Regions from separate parts of the Serratia sp. DFXYC6 genome, predicted to be linked through region 2. Evidence: predicted binding sites of a transcription regulator. Region 2 holds the regulator's gene; each other region holds the start of a gene.
What was found. The regulator ArgR, encoded in region 2, controls arginine synthesis, uptake and breakdown. The targets are predictions, from matches to a motif close to ANTGAATAAAAATACANT.
Positions count from the first base shown of each region.

Region 1: argC (N-acetyl-gamma-glutamyl-phosphate reductase) is a predicted target of ArgR. The motif match lies at 2,945-2,962, and genes of this name have one in related genera.
Region 3: argA (amino-acid N-acetyltransferase) is a predicted target of ArgR. The motif match lies at 1,335-1,352, and genes of this name have one in related genera.

Region 1 covers NZ_JBXUNV010000007.1:101,630-105,982, forward strand. The annotation lists gene ppc (phosphoenolpyruvate carboxylase) at 1-1,488, opposite strand, end outside; gene argE (acetylornithine deacetylase) at 1,747-2,892, opposite strand; gene argC (N-acetyl-gamma-glutamyl-phosphate reductase) at 3,109-4,113, shown strand; gene argB (acetylglutamate kinase) at 4,134-4,353, shown strand, end outside.
Region 2 covers NZ_JBXUNV010000003.1:124,923-129,275, forward strand. The annotation lists gene fbp (class 1 fructose-bisphosphatase) at 1-27, opposite strand, end outside; gene mpl (UDP-N-acetylmuramate:L-alanyl-gamma-D-glutamyl-meso-diaminopimelate ligase) at 197-1,576, shown strand; gene yhcN (peroxide/acid stress response protein YhcN) at 1,774-2,037, opposite strand; gene yhcN (peroxide/acid stress response protein YhcN) at 2,158-2,421, opposite strand; gene argR (transcriptional regulator ArgR) at 2,825-3,295, opposite strand; gene mdh (malate dehydrogenase) at 3,760-4,353, shown strand, end outside.
Region 3 covers NZ_JBXUNV010000002.1:275-4,627, forward strand. The annotation lists gene amiC (N-acetylmuramoyl-L-alanine amidase AmiC) at 1-1,145, opposite strand, end outside; gene argA (amino-acid N-acetyltransferase) at 1,385-2,710, shown strand; gene recD (exodeoxyribonuclease V subunit alpha) at 2,749-4,353, opposite strand, start outside.

The DNA of each region.
Region 1 (4,353 bases), on a different contig from region 2:
GAACGGGCAGCCGGCCTCTTTCAGCAGCAGGTGCACCGCCAGCACGTCGGAAGGCGTGCGCGCCATCGAAATCACGTAGGCGGCGATCGAGCCCTGCGGCGCTTCGGCGATCACCCGGCAGGTTTCCAGCACTTCCTGCGTGTCGGCGCTCGGTTGCCACTTCAGCGGCACCAGCGGGCGTTTGGAGTTCAGTTCGCGGATCAGGAACGCCTGTTTATCGGCTTCCGACCAGCTTTCATAGTCGCCCAGCCCCAGATAGCGGGTCAGCTCGGCGATGGCTTCGGTATGGCGGGTGCTTTCCTGGCGCACATCGATGCGCACCAGCGGCACGCCGAAGCAGCGCACGCGGCGCAGGGTATCCAGCAGTTGACCGTTGGCGATGATGCCCATGCCGCAGGCCTGCAGCGACTGGTAGCAGGCATACAGCGGCTCCCACAGCTGCTCGTTGTTCACCAGCAGGTCGTGCGGCTTCAGCACGCGCTCGCCCTTCAGGCGGCCTTCAAGATAAGCCTGGGAACTCATCAGCTGGCTGCGCAGCTGCTTCATGATTTCGCGGTACGGCTCCTGCACCTCATCGCCGCCGGCGCGGGCGCGCAGCTCCGGGGTGCATTCGGTCATCGACAGTTCAGAGACCAGCACCTGGATGTCGCGGGTGAACAGGTCGCAGGCTTTCCAGCGGCTGAGCAGCAGCACATGGCGGGTAATTTCGGCGGTGACGTTCGGGTTGCCGTCGCGGTCGCCGCCCATCCAGGAGGTGAAGCGCACCGGCACCGCTTCCACCGGCAGGCTGTAATCGATGGAGTTTTCCAGCTGTTCGTTGAATTCGCGCAGGAACGCCGGCACGCCTTCCCACAGGCTGTTTTCCACCACCGCAAAGCCCCATTTGGCTTCGTCGATCGGGGAAGGGCGGTGTTTGCGAATTTCATCGGTGTGCCACGACTGGGCCACCAGTTGGCGCAGGCGGCGCATGATCTTGTTGCGCTCGTAGTCGGCCAGATCGTTGTGATCGAGCTGGCTGAGGCAGGTGTTGACCTCCACCAGCTTGTGGATCAGGGTGCGGCGGGTGATCTCCGTCGGGTGCGCCGTCAGCACCAGCTCGATGGAAAGTTGCGACACCGCGTGCTGCAGCTCTTTGTCGCTGAGCTTTTTGTCTTTGAGACGGCTGAACAGCTGCGCCAGCGCTTCCGGGTTGCTGGCGGCCTCGCCGTTGGGCGAAATGCTGTGGTACTGCTCGGCGACGTTGGTCAGGTTGAGGAACTGGCTGAAGGCGCGCGCCACCGGCAGCAGCTCGTCGTTGGATAGGTTCTGCAGGGTGGAGAGCAGCTCCTGGCGATGCGCTTCGTTGCCGGCGCGTGAGGATTTGGAAAGCTTACGGATGGTCTCAACGCGATCGAGAATATGCTCACCCAGCGCTTCTTTGATGGTATCGCCGAGCAATTTGCCGAGCATACTGACATTACTGCGCATTGCCGAATATTGTTCGTTCATATAACCCCTGACCCAGTTCTGTATGATTTTTATCTTGTAAATAAATTTCACGCGTCAGGCGCAGACCGCCAGCCTGATCACATCGCGTTCCTGTCCAATCGTCAATTGACACTATTTTTAGCAAAAAAACATCAAAATCGGCGCATTTTCTGAAATTTAATTACGCCTCGTCGGTTATCAGCACGGCTTATTTCGCCGTTTTCTACTTATTTTGAGGTAGGGGAAAGCATAAGGCATTTCCCCTGTTAAATGTCGGGTTTATTGCCGGCAAAAGTGACTGACCAGCTGGCCCAGCAGTTTGCGCGTCGGTTCGATAAACGCGGTATCGATGTACTCGTCCGGCTGGTGGGCCTGATCGATGGAACCGGGGCCGAGCACCAGGGTCGGGCATACCTGTTGCACGAACGGCGCCTCGGTACAGTAGTTGACCACCTGCGTGCGGGTGCCCAGCAGCTCCTCGATCACCGCCACCATGCGGTGGTCGGTCGGGCACTCGTAGCCCGGCACCGACGCGTGCAGCTCTTCGATGGTCAGGCGGCCCGGCCAGCGTTGGCTCACCGGCTCCAGCGCCTGATGCATCAGTTCGTTGATGTTGTCGAGCGTCATGCCGGGCAGCGGGCGGATATCCAGGTGCAGCTCGCAACAGGCGCAGATGCGGTTGGCCGCGTCACCGCCGCTGATATGGCCGAAGTTCATGGTGGGATAAGGCACGGCGAACGCCGGATTGTTGTAGCGCTCCTGCAGGGTTTTGCGCAGCTCCATCAGGCGGCCGATGGACTCGTGCATCAGATCGATGGCGTTGACGCCGCGCGCCGGATCGCTGGAGTGGCCGGACTGGCCGACGATGCGAATGGCGTTGGCCATGTGGCCCTTGTGCGCGCGCACCGGCTGCAGCGAGGTCGGCTCGCCGATGATGGCGAAATCCGGCCGAATGGCGGTGGAGGCGGCGAAATAACGCGCGCCGGCCATCGTCGTTTCTTCATCTGCGGTCGCCAGAATGTACAGCGGCTTGGTCAGCTTGCTCGCGTCGATGTCGCGCACCGCGTCCAGAATAAAGGCGAAGAAGCCTTTCATGTCGGCGGTGCCCAGCCCGTAGAGCTTGTTGTCGTGCTCGGTCAGGGTGAAGGGATCGCGCGTCCAGCGGCCTTCGTCGTAAGGCACCGTATCGGTGTGGCCGGCCAGCAGCAGGCCGCCGCTGCCTTCACCAATGCTGGCCAGCAGGTTGAATTTGTGGCGCGACTCCGGCACCGGCTGCACGTCGACTCGGAAGCCCAGGTCGGCAAACCATCCGGCCAGCAAGTTGATTAACGCCTCATTGCTCTGATCGAGGCCGGCATCGGTGGCGCTGATTGACGGAGTGGCGATCAACGCCCGGTACAGCTCAATAAATGGAGGTAATTTCATCTTCACTGTTGACAGCCTTTGGTTAGGATAGTATCAATATTCATGCATTTATTTTGAATAAAAATACAGTAAGCCGAAGCGTAAGGGAACCCGATGCCCGGATGTTTATAAAAGCATCAACGCCTGGCTCCGTGGGTGAACGGCGCAACAACGCTGGCTAGCCCTGTTACCTGGGTCGCAAGCGACCGCACGTCAGTTTAGAAGGTGAAAGGCCACATGTTGAATACGCTGATCGTTGGTGCCAGCGGTTACGCCGGAGCGGAGCTCACGGCTTACCTGAATCGCCACCCACACATGAACATAACCGCTTTAGCGGTTTCAGCGCAAAGTGCAGATGCAGGAAAGTTGCTTTCCGATCTCCATCCCCAGTTGAAAGGCATCGTCGATCTGCCGCTGCAGCCGTTGACCGACGTCGCCAAGGCGGCGCAGGGCATCGACGTGGTGTTCCTCGCCACCGCTCATGAAGTCAGCCACGATATCGCACCGGCCTTCCTGGCGGCAGGCTGCGTGGTGTTCGATCTGTCCGGCGCCTTCCGCGTGCAGGACGCCGGTTTTTATACCCAGTACTACGGTTTCGAGCATCAGCATGGCGCCCTGCTGGAGCAGGCGGTGTACGGCCTGGCGGAGTGGCAGAGCGACAAGATCAAACAGGCGCAGCTGATCGCCGTGCCGGGCTGCTACCCGACGGCGGCGCAGCTGGCGCTGAAACCGTTGATCGAAAAGCAACTGCTGAACCTCGACCAGTGGCCGGTGATCAACGCCACCAGCGGCGTCAGCGGCGCCGGGCGCAAGGCCAGCATGACCACCAGCTTCTGCGAAGTGAGCCTGCAGCCGTACGGTATTTTCACTCACCGGCACCAGCCGGAGATCGCCGCGCACCTGGGCGTGCCGGTTATCTTTACGCCGCACCTGGGCAATTTCCCGCGCGGCATTCTTGAAACCATCACCTGCCGCCTGAAAGCCGGCGTGACCGCGCAGGACGTGGCCGCCGCCTATCATGCCGCCTATGACGACAAGCCGCTGGTGCGGCTGTACGACCAGGGCGTGCCGGCGCTGAAAGCGGTGGTGGGGCTGCCGTTCTGCGACATCGGTTTTGCGGTGCAGGGCGAGCATCTGATCGCCGTGGCGGCGGAAGATAACCTGCTGAAAGGCGCGGCGGCGCAGGCGGTGCAATGCCTGAATATCCGTTTCGGCTTCCCGGAAACCCAATCACTCCTTTAAACCAGCGTGAGTAAACAGCAATGAACCCGTTAATTATCAAGTTAGGTGGCGTGTTATTAGACAGTGAAGAAGCGCTGGAGCGTCTGTTTACCGCGTTGGACAGCTATCGGCAGCAGCACCAGCGCCCGCTGGTGATCGTGCACGGCGGCGGCTGCGTGGTGGACGAACTGATGAAGCAGCTCGCTTTGCCGGTGGTGAAAAAGAACGGCCTGCGGGTCACGCCGGCCGATCAGATCGACA
Region 2 (4,353 bases):
GACGATAAATTCGCCTAACGTTTTCATGACACAATCCCTGAATCTACGGATGGATAGCGGCCTGTTAACAAACCGCCAACGTTTTCGCGTGCAGTGTAGCCCAAAGATGCGCGCCATTCATAGGCAAATCCATTTCTTCTGGACGATTCTGAGCGTTAGAATATGCCGACATTCGATGCACTCACATGAGAAACCTATGCGCATTCACATTCTTGGGATCTGTGGCACCTTTATGGGCGGGCTGGCGATGCTGGCGCGCTCACTGGGGCATGACGTCACCGGTTCGGACGCCAACGTCTATCCGCCGATGAGCACGCTGCTGGAGAACCAGGGGATCGATCTGATTCAGGGTTATGATCCCGCCCAGCTGGATCCGGCGCCGGATCTGGTGATCATCGGCAACGCCATGACGCGCGGCAACCCGTGCGTGGAGGCGGTGCTGGAGCGTGGTATCCCTTACGTTTCCGGCCCGCAGTGGCTGCACGACGCCGTGTTGCGCGATCGCTGGGTACTGGCGGTCGCCGGCACCCACGGTAAAACCACCACCGCCGGCATGGCGACCTGGATCCTCGAGGCCTGCGGCTACCAGCCCGGCTTTGTCATCGGCGGCGTGCCGGGCAACTTCGACGTATCGGCCCGCCTCGGCGGCAGCCCGTTCTTCGTGATCGAGGCCGACGAGTATGACTGCGCGTTCTTCGACAAACGCTCCAAGTTCGTGCACTACAGCCCGCGCACGCTGATCATGAACAACCTGGAGTTCGACCACGCCGATATTTTCGACGATCTGAAAGCCATCCAGAAACAGTTCCACCACCTGGTGCGTCTGGTGCCGGGCAAAGGCAAAATCATTCTGCCGGACAACGACAGCCACCTGAAGCAGGTGATGGCGATGGGCTGCTGGAGCGAACAGGAGCTGGTGGGCGAAGAGGGCGCCTGGCGCGCGCAGAAGCTGACGCCGGACGCCAGCCATTACGCGGTGTTCCTCGACGGTGAGCAGGTCGGCGAAGTGAAGTGGGCGCTGGTGGGCGAGCACAACATGCATAACGGCCTGATGGCTATCGCCGCGACTCGCCACGTCGGCGTGCAGCCGGCGGATGCCTGCCGCGCGTTGGGCGATTTCATCAATGCCCGTCGCCGTCTGGAGCTGCGTGGCGAAGCCAACGGCGTCACGGTTTACGACGATTTCGCGCACCACCCGACGGCGATCCTGGCCACTCTGGCCGCGCTGCGCGGCAAGGTCGGCGGTACGGCGCGCATTCTGGCGGTGCTGGAACCGCGATCCAACACCATGAAAATGGGCATCAGCAAAAACGATCTGGCGCCTTCGCTCGGCCGTGCCGACGAAGTGTTCCTGTTCCAGCCGCACCACATTCCGTGGCAGGTCGCGGAAGTGGCGGATGCCTGCGTGCAGCCGGCGCATTGGAGCGCGGATCTCGACACGCTGGTGGACATGGTGGTGAAAACCGCACAGCCGGGCGACCACATTCTGGTGATGAGCAACGGCGGTTTCGGCGGTATTCACGATCGCTTGCTGGACGCGCTGGCGAAAAAGCAGGAACCGAAGGTGACCTACTGATCGCTTAGCCGCATAAGCCAACCTAAGGGCCGCATTCGCGGCCTTTTTTACGCCCATAAAAAAGCCCTCGCGAGCGAGGGCAACGGGGTTCGTCGGATAGGACGACGAGAGGGTCTCTGGGAAATCGGCGTTTGCGTCAGAACTCGGCAGTGGCAGTGACGAGGGTAATCAGCTCTGCAAAGCCGTTCCCAGAGTTGTTATTTGTAAATCTCGGCGGTGGCGTGGTAGTTGCCTTCGTTACGGGCTTCGATCACGCGGTAGGCGGTCGCGCCTTTCGCGTCGGCTTTCTCCGACAACGCCTGGCGAATGTCGGTCGGCGCGCCGTCGATGCCGCTGACGGTAATGGTGCCGATAGATTGCAGATTGGCGGTCTGATCGTTAGTCACCAACTGGGCGGCAGACGCGCCGAAGGAGATGACGGACAGCAAACCGAGTGCAGCAACAGTAGTTTTCATGTTCATGATAGCGATCCTTGGTCATAACAGCCTGGAAGGGCTTGGCAGCGATTTTTATTCTTGAAGGCCGTTATGACAGCGTTTGATTCCAGAGATGTATTGCCCGTTGCCGGGTAATGCCGTTACTTATTTGTAGATTTCAGCGGTCGCGTGGAAGTTGCCGTCGTTGCGCGCTTCGATCACGCGGTAAGCGGTCGCCCCTTTGGCGTCGGCTTTGTCGGACAGTGCCTGGCGAATGTCGGAAGGCGCAGCGGCGACGCCGCTCACGGTGATCACACCGGCGGGCTGCAGTTTTGCGGCCTGGGTTGCATCAACAGATTGTGCTGCGAATGCACCAAAGGAAAGCATGGACAGAACGCTCAGGGTTGCAACGGTAGCTTTAATTTTCATCATCTCACCTCATCGTATTCTTTTATCAGTTCCAACGAACTGTGATTCAGTTCACGAAAATGAGTATACAGCTAGTAACGTGAAAAATTAATAGTTCGCTAACAGTTGCTAGTGAAACTTTAACCTCATGATCCTTATTTTTTATAACCGTAAGGAATAAAAAACGCTCATAAAACGATCTTTTGATGTTAAATTTATGTAATTTCAATAAGGTAAGTGATTTTGACCAAAAGTGCGGAAGATCACAGTGGGTACTGCTGGTTACATGGAGATGTCATGGAAATGTGTTGTTGCGGGATAAAAAAGCAGTGTTAAACGCGGTTGAAGGCTGGGAAGGTAACGCGAGGGTTAAAGAAGCGCTAACAAAATGCGGTTTACAGCCGCACTTTGTTAGCGCCAGGTTTCACAGCTCTTGTTCGAACACGCCCAAGATCGCTTCATGCAGCTTCTGAGCGGTAAAGCCGTTGGACGGGGTGACGAAAATCGTGTCGTCGCCGGCAATTGTGCCGAGGATGCCCTGGGATTTACCCAGTGAGTCGAGCAGGCGGGCGATCAGCTGTGCGGCGCCCGGGCTGGTGTGGATCACCACGACGGCATCGTTATGGTCGACGTCGAGCACCAGATTCTTCAATGGGCTGGTGGTGGTCGGCACGCCGAGTTCGGCAGGAAGGCAATACACCATTTCCATTTTGGCATTGCGCGTACGTACCGCGCCGAACTTGGTCAGCATGCGCGATACTTTGGATTGGTTAATGTTTTCGAAGCCTTCTTCTTGCAGCGCCAAAACGATCTCGCCTTGAGAACTGAATTTTTCTTCTTTCAATAACGCTTTGAACGTCTTGATCAGATCTTCCTGTTTTGCGGGATTACGCATTTTGCACCGTGGAATGTTGATAGTGGAAGTCATGATTATGCATATAGATGAATTTTTATGCAACAAAGGCCGCCCCAAAGAAAATAAAAATGACCGGACGGCGAGGAAAGGGCGGCATTTTAACAAAATCCGGCCGCGATGAATATGCCCTTTTGACGACGGAAAATCGGCCTGCGGTGGTAAATAAAATGTTATTAAAATGATGTTGTTCTGATGTTGCGTAAGGGTGTAATGTAACGGCCGGTTAACTTGCTCGTGAATAACCTCGCACTATTTTTGATTAGTGTGCGCTATGCCCTTCATGCGTAAGCGATTTAATCTAAAATGGGCGCGACAGCGGCCGTTTTATTACACCTGCAGGCAAGAATTGGCTAATTTATTGTTTTGAAAGGTGTAATAACGTAAGGTCCGTAACCAACACATTCACGGCGCTTTATATATTTAAGATAATAAAGGAGTATAGGATGAAAGTTGCAGTTCTCGGTGCTGCTGGCGGTATCGGCCAGGCCCTCGCCCTTCTACTCAAAACCCAGCTTCCTTCAGGTTCTGAACTCTCTCTCTACGACATTGCCCCCGTTACCCCAGGCGTTGCCGTCGACTTAAGCCACATCCCAACCGCAGTTAAAATCAAAGGCTTCAGCGGCGAAGACGCGACTCCGGCTCTGCACGGTGCGGACGTGGTGCTGATTTCCGCCGGCGTGGCCCGTAAGCCAGGCATGGATCGCTCTGACCTGTTCAACGTTAACGCCGGCATCGTGCGTAACCTGATTGAGCAAGTGGCGAAAACCTGCCCGAAAGCCTGCATCGGCATCATCACCAACCCGGTTAACACCACGGTCGCCATCGCGGCGGAAGTGCTGAAAAAAGCCGGCGTTTACGACAAGAACAAACTGTTCGGCGTGACTTCGCTGGATATCATCCGTTCCAATACCTTCGTGGCCGAGCTGAAAGGCAAGCAGCCTGAAGAACTGAACGTGCCGGTGATCGGCGGCCACTCTGGCGTGACCATCCTGCCTCTGCTGTCGCAGATCCCTGGCGTGAGCTTCACCGATCAGGAA
Region 3 (4,353 bases), on a different contig from region 2:
TCGATGTTGCTGATAAACGCCGTTTCCACCAGGATCGACGGGATATCCGGCGCCTTCAACACCGCAAAACCGGCCTGATCGACGCGATTCTTGTGCAACCGGTTGATTTTGCCCATCCGGTTCAACACTTCCTTGCCGAATTTCAGGCTGTCGTTGATGGTCGCGGTCTGGATCAGATCGAACATGGTGTGGTCAAGATAGCGGTCGCCGCTCTTGCTGACACCGCCGATTTGGTCCGAGGCATTCTGCGTCTGCGCCAGGAACTTGGCCGCCGAGCTGGTGGCGCCTTTGGTGGACAATGCGAACACCGATGACCCGCGCGCGGCGCGGCTGGTGAAGGCGTCGGCGTGAATCGAAACGAACAGATCGGCACGCTGCTTGCGCGCCTTGGCGACGCGCACCTTGAGCGGAATAAACACGTCTTCATTACGCGTCATGAACACTTTCATGTTCGGCTCGCGCTTGATCATGGCGCTCAGCTTGCGGGCAATCTGCAGCACGATGTCTTTCTCGCGCGTCTTGTACTTGCCGATCGCGCCGGGATCTTCGCCGCCGTGGCCGGGATCCAGCATGATGACGATCGGCCGATCGCGCCCCGCTTTGCCGGCCTGCGGCGCTTCCGGCGGCAGCGTGCGCTCCAGATCGCCCTTGTTGTAATCTTCCAGTAACGCCAGTAGCGGATCATATTCCTCGCCGCCGCTGCCGCCCTTGGTCGGATAGAGATCCATCACCAGACGGTTGCGATACTCCGGCACCGGCGCCAGCGTGAAAATATGCGGGCTGACGCTTTGTTTGAGCTCCAGCACCAGCCGCACGGTATTCTGATCGAACTGGCCGACGCGCGCCTGCTTGAGATAAGGATCGTCGGCGCGCACCTGCCCGGCGATGCCTTTCAGCACGCTGTTGAGATGAACGCCTTCGATATCCACCACCACGCGATCGGGATTGGTCAGGGCGAACTGCTTGTATTTCAGCTCGACGTTGGATTCCAGCGTGACGCGGGTATAGGTGGAGGATGGCCAGACGCGCACGGCGATCACGTGCGATGATGCGGCGAAGCCCGTACGACTCACACTCAGCAGCCAGCTGGCGGCAACGCCCTGTAATAAACGACGGCGGCCCAGATTGTGATTAGCGTTTGGCATGCGGCTCCGGCAGTAATAGCTGTTTACAACAGATGAAAAAAACACCAATGAAATGGGGATGCCGAAAACTTTAACCAATCATTCCAGCCCTGTCATCAGAAAATCTTTTTATGGTTTTTCAATTTATTAACGATTTAGCGCCCTTAGCGCACGCTTCATGACGATTTCCCACTTGCCATCGGCGCAATAAAAGAATAAAAATACAAAAATATCGTATAAATATGCAAAGAGGTTTGGCCGTGAAGGAACGTAGTACAGAGCTGGTGCAAGGATTCCGTCACTCAGTCCCCTATATCAACGCCCACCGCGGCAAGACGTTCGTCATCATGCTCGGCGGGGAAGCCATCGAACACGAGAATTTCTCCAACATCGTCAACGATATCGGGTTGCTGCATAGCCTGGGTATTCGCCTGGTGGTGGTTTACGGCGCGCGGCCGCAGATCGACGCCAATCTGGCTCAGCATAACTATGAGCCGATCTACCACAAACACACCCGCGTGACCGACGCCCATACGCTGGAGCTGGTCAAGCAGGCCGCCGGCCTGCTGCAGCTCGACATCACCGCTCGGCTGTCGATGAGCCTCAACAACACGCCACTGCAGGGCGCGCATATCAACGTGGTCAGCGGCAACTTCATCATCGCGCAGCCGCTGGGCGTCGATGACGGCATCGACTACTGCCACAGCGGCCGCATTCGCCGCATCGATGAAGAAGCGATCCACCGTCAGCTCGACAGCAACGCCATCGTGTTGATTGGCCCGGTCGCGGTTTCGGTCACCGGCGAGAGCTTCAACCTGACCTCGGAAGAAGTGGCCACCCAGTTGGCGATTAAGCTGAAGGCGGAAAAAATGATCGGTTTCTGCTCCTCACAGGGCGTGACCGACGCGGAAGGCAACATCCTTTCCGAGCTGTTCCCCAACGACGCGCAAAAGCGCCTTGAAGAGCTGGAGGAAGGCGGTGACTACCATTCCGGCACCGTGCGCTTCCTGCGCGGCGCGGTGAAAGGCTGCCGCAGCGGCGTACGCCGCAGCCACCTGATCAGCTACCAGGAAGACGGCGCGCTGGTACAGGAGTTGTTCTCGCGCGACGGCATCGGCACCCAAATCGTGATGGAGAGCGCCGAACAGGTGCGCCGGGCGACGATCAACGACATCGGCGGCATCCTGGAGCTGATCCGGCCGCTCGAGCAGCAGGGTATTCTGGTGCGCCGTTCGCGTGAACAGCTGGAGATGGAGATCGACAAATTCACCATTATCGAACGCGACAACCTGACCATCGCCTGCGCGGCACTGTACCCGTTCCCGGAGGAAAAAATCGGTGAAATGGCCTGCGTGGCGGTGCATCCCGACTACCGCAGCTCTTCGCGCGGCGAAATGCTGCTGCAGCGGGTGGAAAACCAGGCGCGGCAGATGGGATTAAAGAAGCTGTTCGTACTGACCACCCGCAGCATCCACTGGTTCCAGGAGCGCGGATTCACCCCGGCAGAAGTCGACGTGCTGCCGATGCAGAAACAGGCGCTGTACAACTACCAACGCCGCTCCAAAATTCTGCTGGCGGATCTGTAATCCCTGTGGGCGCGGCCGCTACCGCGCCCCTTCAACGCTTATTCCGTTGCCTGCAGCCGTTCAGCCAATCCGCTGCGGCGCTGGGTCGGCATACGAATGGCCCGCAGCAGCACCGCCTCCGTGGCATACAGCGAGAGCTGCTTACGCGCGCGAGTGATCGCGGTATAGACCAATTCGCGCGTCAGCACCGGCAGGAAGTGATTCGGCAACACCAGCACCGTATGGTCAAACTCCGATCCCTGAGATTTATGCACCGTCATGGCATAGGCGGTTTCATGCGTCGGCAAACGGCTCGGCTGCACCGACTTGATGCTTCCATCCGGCAGTTGGAAATGCACGCGCAGCTCGCCGCGCTCATCCGGCAGCGTAATGCCGATATCCCCATTGAATAACCCCAGCGCGCTGTCGTTGCGGCCGATCATCACCGGCCGCCCCCGATACCAGCGGCCGATCACGCCCGGTTTGCGGTCAATCAGGCCGGCGCGCTGTAGCCCGAGTTCAATACGTTCATTCAGGCCGGCAACGCCAAACGGCCCTTCACGCAGCGCGCACAGCACCTGGAAGCGACTAAAGGCGGCCAACACCGCCGCCGCATCCGCGCCCTCGGCGGCCAATCGCAAATAGTCGCGGTAGCCCGCCACGCACGCGTCCAGCAGCGCCTGATACTCTTCGCTCGTTGCCAGCGCATAGCCCGCGACATCGCCGAAACTGCCGCTTAAGGCTGCCAGCGCGCGCTCCCCAGCACCGGCGTTGACCGCCAACGCCAATTGACCGATGCCGGATCGAGCGTCAAAACGGTAGCTCTTGCGCAGCAAACACAGGCTGTCGCGCACCGCCGCTTCCGCGTCGGCCTGCCGCCCTGCGAGCGAACAGCCGGTCAGGCGGCTCAGCTCTGCGGCACGCGCATCGCTGTATCCCTGCTCGGCAAAACGGCAAATGTCCCCCAGCACCGCGCCGGCCTCCACCGAGGCCAGCTGATCGCGATCGCCAAGGAAAATCACCCGCGCCCGATCGGGCAGCGCGGCAATCAGGCGCGCCATCATCGGCAGATCGACCATCGAGGCCTCATCCACCACCAGCACATCCAAATGCAGCCGGTTGCCGCGGTGATAGCGCATGCGTTGACTGTTCGGCTGCGCCCCCAACAGACGGTGTAACGTCGCCGCCTCCGTCGGGAACAGCGCCTGCTGCGCCGGGGTCAACGCCAGCTGACGGCTGGCGCTGCCAAGCGACTCCGTCAGACGCGCCGCCGCCTTGCCAGTCGGCGCCGCCAGCTGAATGCGCAAGCGCGCGCTTTCATCCAACTGCACCAGCGCCGCCAACAGCTTGGCGACGGTGGTGGTTTTACCGGTGCCCGGCCCGCCGGAAATGACAGCAATGCGCCGCGTGGCGGCTACCGCGGCGGCGATCTTCTGCCAATCGGGTTCGTCGCTCGCCGAACCGAACAAGCGGTCGAGAATAGTGCGCAGTTCAGCCTCCGGCACCGCCAGCGACTCGCCTTCGCCGCCGATAAACGCCGCCACTTCACCTTCGTTTTGCCACATGCGCTGCAGATACAAGCACGGCCCGCGCAGCACCAGCGGCGTAGCGCTACTGCCGTCCCCGACCGCCGCGCTGGCCGCCAGGCGCTGCTGCCAACGCGC